DNA from 2 places in the Micromonospora sp. NPDC005254 genome. Region 2 is predicted to be linked to the other one. Evidence: riboswitches for the same ligand, from Rfam matches in the RefSeq annotation. Region 2 holds a riboswitch; the other holds the start of a gene.

Region 1 (4,814 bases), on a different contig from region 2:
AGGATCTGCACGCCGGTCTGGGCGACCCGCAGCTCCTGCAACAGGTCGGCGAAGTTGCGCTGCCAACGCTGCTTCTCGGTCTCCTTGGACACGCGCTACCTCCGGTCAGACGGTACTGCCGGCGGTCCCAGCCGCCGGCAGCAACGCCAATGCCCCACACGGCCGAGCGCGAAACAGGCTCACGACACGTTCCGGCCATCTCCCCGTCGCCCGCCGGTCATCGCCCGGTCGCCGTGCCGTCGCCCGCCCGCCCCAAGCCGAGCCGCCCGCGCCACCCGCCGTGCCGTCGCCCGCCCGCGCCATGCCGACCGCCCGGGTCGCGCCATCGCCCGCGCCGCCGGGGGTCAGGAGCCGCGGCGGATCCGGCCGGCGTATCTGGCCTCCAGGGCCGTGTTGTGCGCGTCGCCGTCCGGGATGTTCGCCGACAGGTAGACCGGGGGCCGCTCCCCCGCTGCCAGCAACCGGGCGACGACCTCCACGGTGATCTGCTGCGCCAGCAGCGCCGCCGTGATCGAGGAGACCGCGCCGACCGCGCCACCGCCGGGCAGCGGCAGGGTCGCGTCGCCGTACGGTGCGCCGTTGTCGAGCACCACGTCGGCGAGGTCGGCCAGCTTGCGCCCGGACGGGTGGCGGGACGTCATCCGGCCGGAGTGCTGCGCCGAGGTGATCGCCACCAGCGGGTGACCATGCTCCTTGACCAGCGTGGCGAACTCGACCATCGCGCCGTTGACCCCGGAGTTCGACGCGAGCACGAAGACGTCGGCAGCCTGTACGGGGGCCAGCTCCCAGAGCCGGTGCGCCACCGCCGGGTCCCGCTCCAGCAGCGGCCCGAGACGATCGGCCGGTTCGCCGCCGAGCAGCACCAGGTCACGCAGCGCGATCCGGTTGGTGGGCACCAGACCACCCGCCCGACCGGCGATCTCCATGGCGAGGGCCTCCGAGTGCCCGGTGCCGAAGGCGTGCACCACCCCGTCGGCGCGTACCGCTTCGGCGATCAGATCGGCGGCCCGCCCGACCGCATCCCGCTGGCTGGCGGCCACCCGGCCGATCGTCTCGGTCACCACGGCCAGGTAGTCCTCGGCGCTCACACTCATGCGTCCTCCGTCGTCCGGTTGCGGGCCATCCACTGCACCGCGAAGTCGACCGCCGCCCGCTGGCGTACCAACCTCCCCGTCCCCGCGCCCACCGGGCCGCAGCGCACCGCCCCGGTGGCCTCCAGGTCCCGACCCAACGCGCCGAAGTCGCCCGCGTCGAGCCGGGGCGTACACCCAGCAGGCGCAGCTGCGCGGCGAGCGAGCGACGGGTGTCCGGCCCGCCGGCAGGTGCCGTCACGGCGCTCCTCCGCCCGGCGCCGGCCCACCCGGCGCCCGTCTGCCCGGCGTTCGTTGGCCCGGCGTGTCTCGGCACGGCACGGCTCAGGCCGTTCCGGCGATCCGGGCCAGGACCGCCTCGGCCAGCGCGGCGGGTGCGGCGTCCGGAATCCAGTGGCTCACCCCGGGCAGCGGTACGAAGCGGTAGTCACCGATGACGTTGGCGGCGCACGCCTCGGCGGCGGTCCGCCCGATGGCGACGTCCCGGTCGCTCCAGACGTAGGTGGTGGGTACCGCGACCGGGCCGACGCCGGCCAGGTCGGCGCGGGACATGGCCCGGTACCAGTTCAGGGCGGCGGTGAGCGCACCCGGCTCCCGCATCGGGTCGGCGTAGCGGTCCACCCGGGAGGCGTCACCCACCCCGCCGAGCATCTTGCGCAGCGCCGTCGCGTGCCACGCCAGCAGCACCTTCTCGGCCTTGCCCGGCTTGCGGAACAGCGCGATGTACGACGAGCGCGCCTTCTGCTGGCCGTCGGTGGCGAGGGCGTGCGCCATGGCCGCCGGGTGCGGCACGGACACCGCGGTCAACGTACGGACCCGCTCGGGGTGCGCGGCGGCCACCGCCCAGGCCACGATCGCGCCCCAGTCGTGGCCGACCAGGTGGACGGCGTCCACATCGAGCGCGTCGAGCACCGCCACCACGTCGGCGACCAGTTCCGGAATCCGGTACGCGACCACCGCCTCCGGCCGGGCACCCGGCGAGTAGCCCCGCTGGTCCAGCGCGTACGTGCGCAGCCCGGCGGCGTGCAGTGCCGGCACGACGTCGTCCCACTCCCCGCTGTGCTGCGGGAAGCCGTGCAGCAGGAGGACGGGAATGCCGTCGGCCGGGCCGCCGGTGCCTATCTCGAACGTGAGACCTCGCGCGTCGACCTGCATGATCGGCAGCCTACCCAGCCGGCCGAGCGCCGGCCCTGATGCGCGGGCGGCCGAATGCCCTGCTGGGCCGTTACCCCTGGTCGGTGCTAGCGTCACCGAGACAACTTCACATCCGACAGGGGAGCGCACAGCGCTGAGAGTGCGGGCACGCCCGCAGACCCTCGAACCTGATCTGGGTAATGCCAGCGCAGGGAGTTCGGTCGACCTCCAGCCGCGCCGTGAGTCCGGTGCCACCGGGCGCGCGGCGTGCGTCTTCTCCTGGTTCGTTCCACTGAACTGGGAGCACAGCATGGACAACACCACCAGCCGTTGGCGCACCATCGACATCGTGGTCGCCTCGGTGATCGCGGTCGCCTTCGGCGTCATCTTCTGGGCCTGGGGCCTGGTCTGGAGCGCCACCGAGGGCGCGTTCGCCTTCTTCCCGCCCGCGCAGACGCTGATCTACGGCGTCTGGCTGCTGCCGGCCGTGGTCGGCGGCCTGGTCATCCGCAAGCCCGGCGCCGCGCTCTACTGCGAGACGGTGGCCGCAGTCGTCTCCGCACTGCTGGGCAGCCAGTGGGCCGGCACGGTGATCCCCCAGGGCATCGTGCAGGGCATCGGGGCCGAGCTGGCGTTCGCCGCCTTCCGGTACCGGTCGTACCGGCTGCCGACCGCCGTGCTGGCCGGCGCGCTGACCGGTCTCAGCGCGGCGCTGTTCGACTTCTTCGTCTGGAACGTCGACTACGCGCTGGGCGACTACCGCATCCCGTACGCCCTGCTCACCATCGTCAGCGCCACGATCATCGCTGGCGTGGGCGGCTGGCTGCTCACCCGCGCCCTGGCCAACACCGGCGCGCTGGACCGCTTCCCGGTAGGCCGAAACCGCGCCCTCATCTGAGGGCGCAACTGTCCCCGTGATCAAGAGGTTTGCGTCAACGGAAGCCGGAATTCTGACGCAAACCTCTTGATCACCGGCGGGGAGACGGCGGGAAGACGGCGGGAGGACGGCCGGGAGACGGCCGGGAGGGGCAGGGAGGGGGTGTTGGGTGGGCGGGGTACTGCTGCGGGGGTTCGGGTGGCGGCATGCCGGGCGGCGGGCCTGGGCTGTGCGCGGGGTGGATCTGCGGGTCGAGGCCGGAGAACGGGTGCTGCTGCTCGGGCCCTCCGGGGCCGGTAAGAGCACCCTGCTCACCGCGCTGGCCGGGCTGCTGCCCGAGGATTCCGGTGAGCAGGAGGGCACCGTCGAGATCGACGGGCTCGACCCCCGCAAGGCGCGGGAACGGGTCGGCATCGTCTTCCAGGACCCGCAGACCCAGCTGGTGATGGCGCGCAGCGGCGACGATGTCGCGTTCGGGCTGGAGAACCGGGGCGTGCCGACGGACGAGATCTGGCCCCGGGTCGACGAAGCGCTGCGGCGGGTCGGCTTCCCGTACCCCCGCGACCGCAGCACTGCCGCGCTGTCCGGCGGCGAGCAGCAACGCCTGGCCCTGGCCGGCGCGCTTGCCCTGCGGCCCGGCCTGCTGCTGCTCGACGAGCCGACCGCCAACCTCGACCCGGACGGGGCCGCCCTGGTCCGAGGGGCGGTGGCGGGCGCGCTGGACGCCGACACCACAGTGATCCTGGTCGAACACCGGGTCGCCGAGGCGCTGCCACTGGTCGACCGGGTGGTCGTCCTGGAGCCTGGCGGCGGGGTCCGCGCGGACGGGACGCCCGAGGCGGTCTTCGCCGCGCACGGCGCTGCCCTCGCCGCCGAGGGCGTCTGGGTGCCCGGTCACCCCATCGCACCCCGCACGGCCACCGCCGCCCCTGGCGACCTGCTGCTCACCGCCGACCGGCTCGGCCTGCCGCCCCGGCTGGGCCCCACCGACCTGGCGGTACGCGCCGGAGAGGCGCTCGCCGTACGCGGACCCAACGGCGCCGGCAAGTCCACGCTGGCGCTGCTGCTCGGCGGCCTGCTCAAACCGGGCGCCGGCCGCGTCACCGCTTCGGCCGAGTTGGCCGGCGCCGACCACCGCGCTCCCCCGCACCGCTGGCGAGCGCCCGCGCTGGCCCGACGGATCGGGTCGGTCTTCCAGGACCCGGAGCACCAGTTCGTCACCGGCACCGTCTTCGACGAGCTGGCGCTCGGGCCACGCCGGACGGGTCAACCTGAGGCTGCCGTCCGGGAGACCGCCGCGGGGCTGCTGGACCGGCTGCGGCTGACCCGACTCGCGGCCGCCAACCCGTACACCCTCTCCGGTGGGGAAGCGCGGCGGCTGAGCGTGGCGACGGCCCTGGCCACGGCGCCCCGCCTGCTGATCTGCGACGAACCGACCTTCGGGCAGGACCGGCGGACCTGGCGGGAGCTGGTCGACCTCTTCGCCGACCTGCGGGACGCCGGGCACGGCGTGGTCACGGTCACCCACGACCTCGACTTCGTCGCCGCGCTCGCCGACCGCACGGTCACCCTCCAGCGGGCACCGGACGGCGCCCGGTGATCAGCATCGAGCCGATCGCCGCGCCCGGCGCCCCGCTGGCCCGGCGCAACCCGGTGGCGAAGGTGGCCGCCGCGCTTGTCTTCTCGTTCACCCTGCTGGCGACGCTCGACCC
Region 2 (4,814 bases):
CGTAGCCGGGCTTGGATTTTGTTGGCCAGACTGGGGAGACCGTGGCGTAGTGCTCGGTGGTGAGGCGGTTCAGCTCGGCCACGCTGTGGCAGGAGCGGCCGACCAGTTGGTGGGGCGGCGGCGGGTACGGGCCGGTGGCGGGCAGGTGGACGGCGTCGCCGCCGAGCGGGTCGGGGCCGGCCACGATGAGGGTCCCGTCGACGTCGGCGAGGATCGCGCGCAGGTCGACCGCGAGGGCGGCGCGCTCGGCGCGGGGCAGGTCCTTCTCCCGCAGCACGACCCATCGCACTCCCCCGGCGACCGCTCCCGCGACGACCCGTTCAAGCCCGCCCGTGGCGACCAGCCGATCGGTCAACAGGACCACCCCCGACGGCACCAACCCCGTCACAGGTCTGGTCTTCCCTCGTCGGGAGTGGACGGCAGGGCGTGGAAGCGGCGGGCGATCCGTCCCGCACCGGCGGCCAGTCGGCCCGCCTCGACGGCGTACCGCATCGCCGTGGCCATCGCCACCGGATCGGCGGCCCGGGTCACCGCGCTGGCCAGCAAAACCGCGTCGCAGCCCAGCTCCATGGCCAGGGCCGCGTCGGACGCCGTGCCGATGCCGGCGTCCAGGATCACGGGCACGTCCACGCTCTGCCGGATCAGCCGGATGTGGTGCGGGTTGCCGATGCCGAGCCCGGAGCCGATCGGCGCCCCGGCGGGCATCACCGCGGCACAGCCCACGTCGGCGAGGCGGCGGGCCAGCACCGGGTCGTCACTCGTGTACGGCAGCACCGTGAAGCCGTCGGCGACCAGCTCCTCGGCGGCGCGGAGCAGTTCCACGCCGTCGGGCAGCAGCGTCCGCTCGTCGCCGATCACCTCCAACTTGACCCAGTCGGTGTCGAACGCGTCGCGCGCCAGCCGGGCCACCTTCACCGCCTCGGTCGCGGTGTGGCAGCCGGCGGTGTTCGGCAGCAGCCGTACGCCGCACCGGTCCAGCAGGTCCAGCAGCCCTCCGGCGGTGCCCGGGGCGGTGCCCACCCGGCGCAGCGCCAGCGTGACCAGCTCCGTACCGGACGCCCGGATCGCCTGTTCCAGCACGTGCAGGTTCGCGGCGCCGCCGGTGCCGAGGATCAACCGCGAGCAGAACGTGACCCCACCCAGTTCGAAGGACACGCCGCTCACCCGCCCTGCGCGGCGGTCAGCACCTCGACGCGGTCACCGTCGCGCAGCACCGTGCCCGGCCAGCCGGCCCGGGGCACCACCTCGCCGTTGACCGCGACCGCGACGCCACGCTGGTGCGGGGCGACGTCGCGGACCAGGTCGGCCACCGACGCGCCGCCGGGGACGCTGCGCCCGGCCCCGTTCACCGTCAACTCCACAGGTCCTCCTCGGTCGTCCGTCCAGGTCCGCTCACGTCGCCCGCGTCGGGCCGTGCCGCGTCGCCGGCCGGAGAGGCGACGGCGAACCGGCGTCCGCTCACGTCGCCCGCGCCGAGCCGTGCCGCGTCGCCGGTCCCGGTCGACGACGCGACGGCGAACCGATCCGCGCCGAAGGGCGCGAGCAGCGGGTCGGGCACGCCGGTGGTCACCAGGTCGGCGATCTTCTCGGCGGTGATCGGGGTGAGCACGATGCCGTGCCGGTGGTGCCCGGTGGCGGCCAGGACGTCCGGCCGGCCGGGCAGCGGCCCGAGGATCGGCGCGTTGTCCGGCGTTGCGGGCCGCAGACCGGCGACCGCCTCGACCAGGTCGTACTCGGTCAGCTCGGGCAGCAGGTCGACACCGGCGCGCAGCAGCCGCAGCACCGCGCCGGCGGTGACGCTGGTGTCCGCCCGCTCCTCGACCGTCGCGCCGAGGACCACCTCGCCGTCGGCGCGGGGCACCAGGTAGACGTGCTCGCCGTCGGCGTACCCCCGGATCACGTGCCGGAAGCCCGGCGCGACGCCGCCGGGCGCGCGCAGCCGGAGGATCTGGCCCTTCACCGGCCGCACGGGCATGCCGGTGAGCGCGCCGGCCCCGCAGCCGGCGGCGACCACGGTGACCCCCGCGTCCACGTCGGACAGCCGCCGGACCGGCTGCGGCACGAGCACCGCGCCGGCCCGCTGCGCGGCCGTGCGCAGCGCCGGCACCAGCAGCCGGGGATCGACCTGGTGGTCGGTGGGCGCGAGCGCGCCGCCGCGCACCCGAGGGGCGAGCGCCGGTTCGCGGTCGCGCAGCTCGCTGGGGCGCAGCGGCGTCACCGGCAGACCCAACCCCTGTTGGTACGCCCAGAGCCGGCGTGCCTCGGCGAGGTCGTCGCCGGTCAGCCCGACCATCAGGGTGCCCTCGGTCCGGTAGCCGATCTCGGTGCCGCTCGCCTCGGTCAGTTCGGCGGCGAACCCGGGCCAGCGGGCGGCGGACGCCACCAGCAACTCGGTCAGCCGCCGCTCACCGAAGTACGCCTCGGCGACCGGGGAGAGCATGCCGGCGGCGACGGCCGACGCCCCCGACCCGGGAGCCGGGTCGTGCACCTCGACGCGCAACCCGCGGATGGCACAGCGCCACGCGATGGCCAGTCCGATCGGGCCCGCGCCGACCACCGCCACATCGGTGCGCGTCACGCCAGCGCCCGCAGCAGGTCGGCGGTCGCCCGCGCGGGGTCGGCGGCGTCGGAGAGCGCGCCGACCACCGCCACCCCGTACGCCCCGGCGGCCCGCAGCGCCGGCACCCGGTCGGCGGTCACCCCGCCGATCGCGATGACCGGCACGTCGACGGCGTCGGCGACGGCGCGGACGCCCGCGGGCCCGATGGGATCCGGCAGGCCGTTCTTGGTGCTGGTGGCGTGGCATGGGCCGACACCCAGGTAGCTGGCCCCGGCGGTGACCGCCTCGACCGCCGTCTGCGGCGCGCGTGCGGTGGCGCCGAGCACGCCGGTCGGGCCGAGCACGTGCCGGGCGGCGGCGACCGGCAGGTCGTCGGCCCCGACGTGCCCACCGGCGGCGCCCACCGCGAGCGCCACGTGCAGCCGGTCGTTGACCAGGCAGGTCGCTCCGTACGGCGCGCAGAGCGCCAGCACCCGGCCGGCCAGGTCGTACGCCTCGCGATCGGTCGCGGAGTCCTCCACCCGGACCTGCACGACGAGGTCGGCGCGGGCCGCCGCGAGGGCGGCCCGGACCACGGTGAGTGGGTCACGCCCGGGTCGGGTGTCGGTGATCAGATGCAGTCGTCCAAGGGACGGCACGGCAACACTCCTCCCTGCGCCGGCATTACCCGGATCAGGTTCGACGGTCGGGGGCTGTCAGCCCCCCTCTCAGCCCGGTACACCGGGCTCCCGTGGGTTACTTGCGTGTCACCGTACGACAGTTCCGCCGGTCTGCCAAGGGAGCGGCCGCCGGCCGGACAGGGTCCCATCGATGGGGTACTTTCTCCGGTCCTGTTCGGAATGTCGCACGCCGTTGCAGAACCGTTACCGGCCGGCATCTTGCCGGACATGGATACACCAGAATTAATTTGTTCAGCGATTCGACAAAATGCCGGTGGGGACGCCCTGGCACGGCCTCCCCGCCGGCTCCATCCGGGACGGTCTTCGGCAGCCGGCCCCCGCGATTCCTGTCCACCGCGACATTGGAGGCGGCGTGTCCCGTTCTCGTCGTACCCGTTTACCACTCACCGCTACCCTGCTCTCCCTAGCGCTCGCCTCGACGACCCTGCTCGGGTCGCCGGCGCAGGCGGCTCCGGCCGCGGCGCAGGTCCCCCCGCGAGACGCGCAGGCCGCGGCTCCGGTCACCCAGGTGGTGCCGAAGGCACCGAAGGCCGCAGCGGCCGACCCCTACTCCGTCCTAATCTTCTCCAAGACCGCCGGCTTTCGGCACGACTCCATCCCCACCGGCATCGCCGCCATCCAGCAGCTCGGCGCGGCGAACGGGTTCACAGTGGACACCACTGAGGACGGCGCCTCGTTCAACGACGCCAACCTCGCCAAGTACAAGGCCGTGATCTGGCTCTCCACCACCGGTGACGTCCTCGACGCCGACCAGCAGGCGGCCTTCGAGCGCTACGTGCGGGCCGGCGGCGGTTACGCCGGCGTCCACGCCGCCTCGGACACCGAGTACAGCTGGGCCTGGTACGGCGACCTGGTCGGCGCGTACTTCGCCAACCACCCGCAGAACCAGCAGGCCACCGTCAAGGTGGAGGACCACGCCCACCCGTCCACCGCCGAACTGCCGGACCGCTGGTCCCGGTTCGACGAGTGGTACAACTTCCAGACCAACCCCCGGCCGGACGTGCACGTGCTGGCCAGCCTGGACGAGAAGAGCTACACCCCGGGCGCCGGCGCGATGGGCGCCGACCACCCGACCGCGTGGTGCCAGGACTTCGACGGTGGCCGCTCCTGGTACACCGGCGGCGGGCACACCCGGGAGTCGTACGCCGAGCCCGAGTTCCTCAAGCACCTGCTCGGCGGCATCCAGACGGCGGCCGGCGTGGTCGACGCCGACTGCGGCGCCTCGAAGACGTCCAGCTTCGAAAAGGTCACGCTGGACAGCAACACAAGCAACCCGATGGAGCTGGACATCGCCCCCGACGGGCGGGTCTTCTACATCGAGCGCGACGGCCGGGTGCAGATCATCAAGCCCGACACCGGCAGCACCGTCACCGCCGTCGACCTGGACGTCTTCACCGGCAACGAGGACGGCCTCATCGGCATCCGGCTCGACCCGGACTTCGCCACCAACAAGTGGGTGTATCTCTACTACGCCCCGAACGACGGCGTCACCCGCAACCTGCTGTCCCGGTTCACGGTGACCGGCGACACCATCGACCCGGCGAGCGAGAAGCAGGTGCTGCGGGTCGACACCC

Evidence for each region. Region 2 has a riboswitch for thiamine pyrophosphate ahead of thiE (thiamine phosphate synthase). Riboswitches for the same ligand answer to the same signal wherever they lie in the genome.
Region 1: linked by a shared signal. The riboswitch ahead of ACFYPR_RS28765 (ECF transporter S component) and the one ahead of thiE (thiamine phosphate synthase) in region 2 are both predicted to bind thiamine pyrophosphate.

What each region holds. Positions count from the first base shown of each region.
Region 1 covers NZ_JBIAKM010000011.1:84,588-89,401, reverse strand. Annotated here, with positions in the region: gene ACFYPR_RS28785 (DUF6328 family protein) at 1-92, opposite strand, end outside; gene ACFYPR_RS28780 (SIS domain-containing protein) at 345-1,094, opposite strand; gene ACFYPR_RS28775 (AAC(3) family N-acetyltransferase) at 1,091-1,360, opposite strand; gene ACFYPR_RS28770 (alpha/beta fold hydrolase) at 1,416-2,246, opposite strand; TPP riboswitch at 2,354-2,458, shown strand; gene ACFYPR_RS28765 (ECF transporter S component) at 2,536-3,123, shown strand; gene ACFYPR_RS28760 (ABC transporter ATP-binding protein) at 3,272-4,702, shown strand; gene ACFYPR_RS28755 (energy-coupling factor transporter transmembrane component T family protein) at 4,699-4,814, shown strand, end outside.
Region 2 covers NZ_JBIAKM010000001.1:578,115-582,928, reverse strand. Annotated here, with positions in the region: gene ACFYPR_RS02855 (thiamine phosphate synthase) at 1-388, opposite strand, end outside; gene ACFYPR_RS02850 (thiazole synthase) at 385-1,164, opposite strand; gene thiS (sulfur carrier protein ThiS) at 1,161-1,361, opposite strand; gene thiO (glycine oxidase ThiO) at 1,352-2,578, opposite strand; gene thiE (thiamine phosphate synthase) at 2,575-3,198, opposite strand; TPP riboswitch at 3,193-3,302, opposite strand; gene ACFYPR_RS02830 (ThuA domain-containing protein) at 3,593-4,814, shown strand, end outside.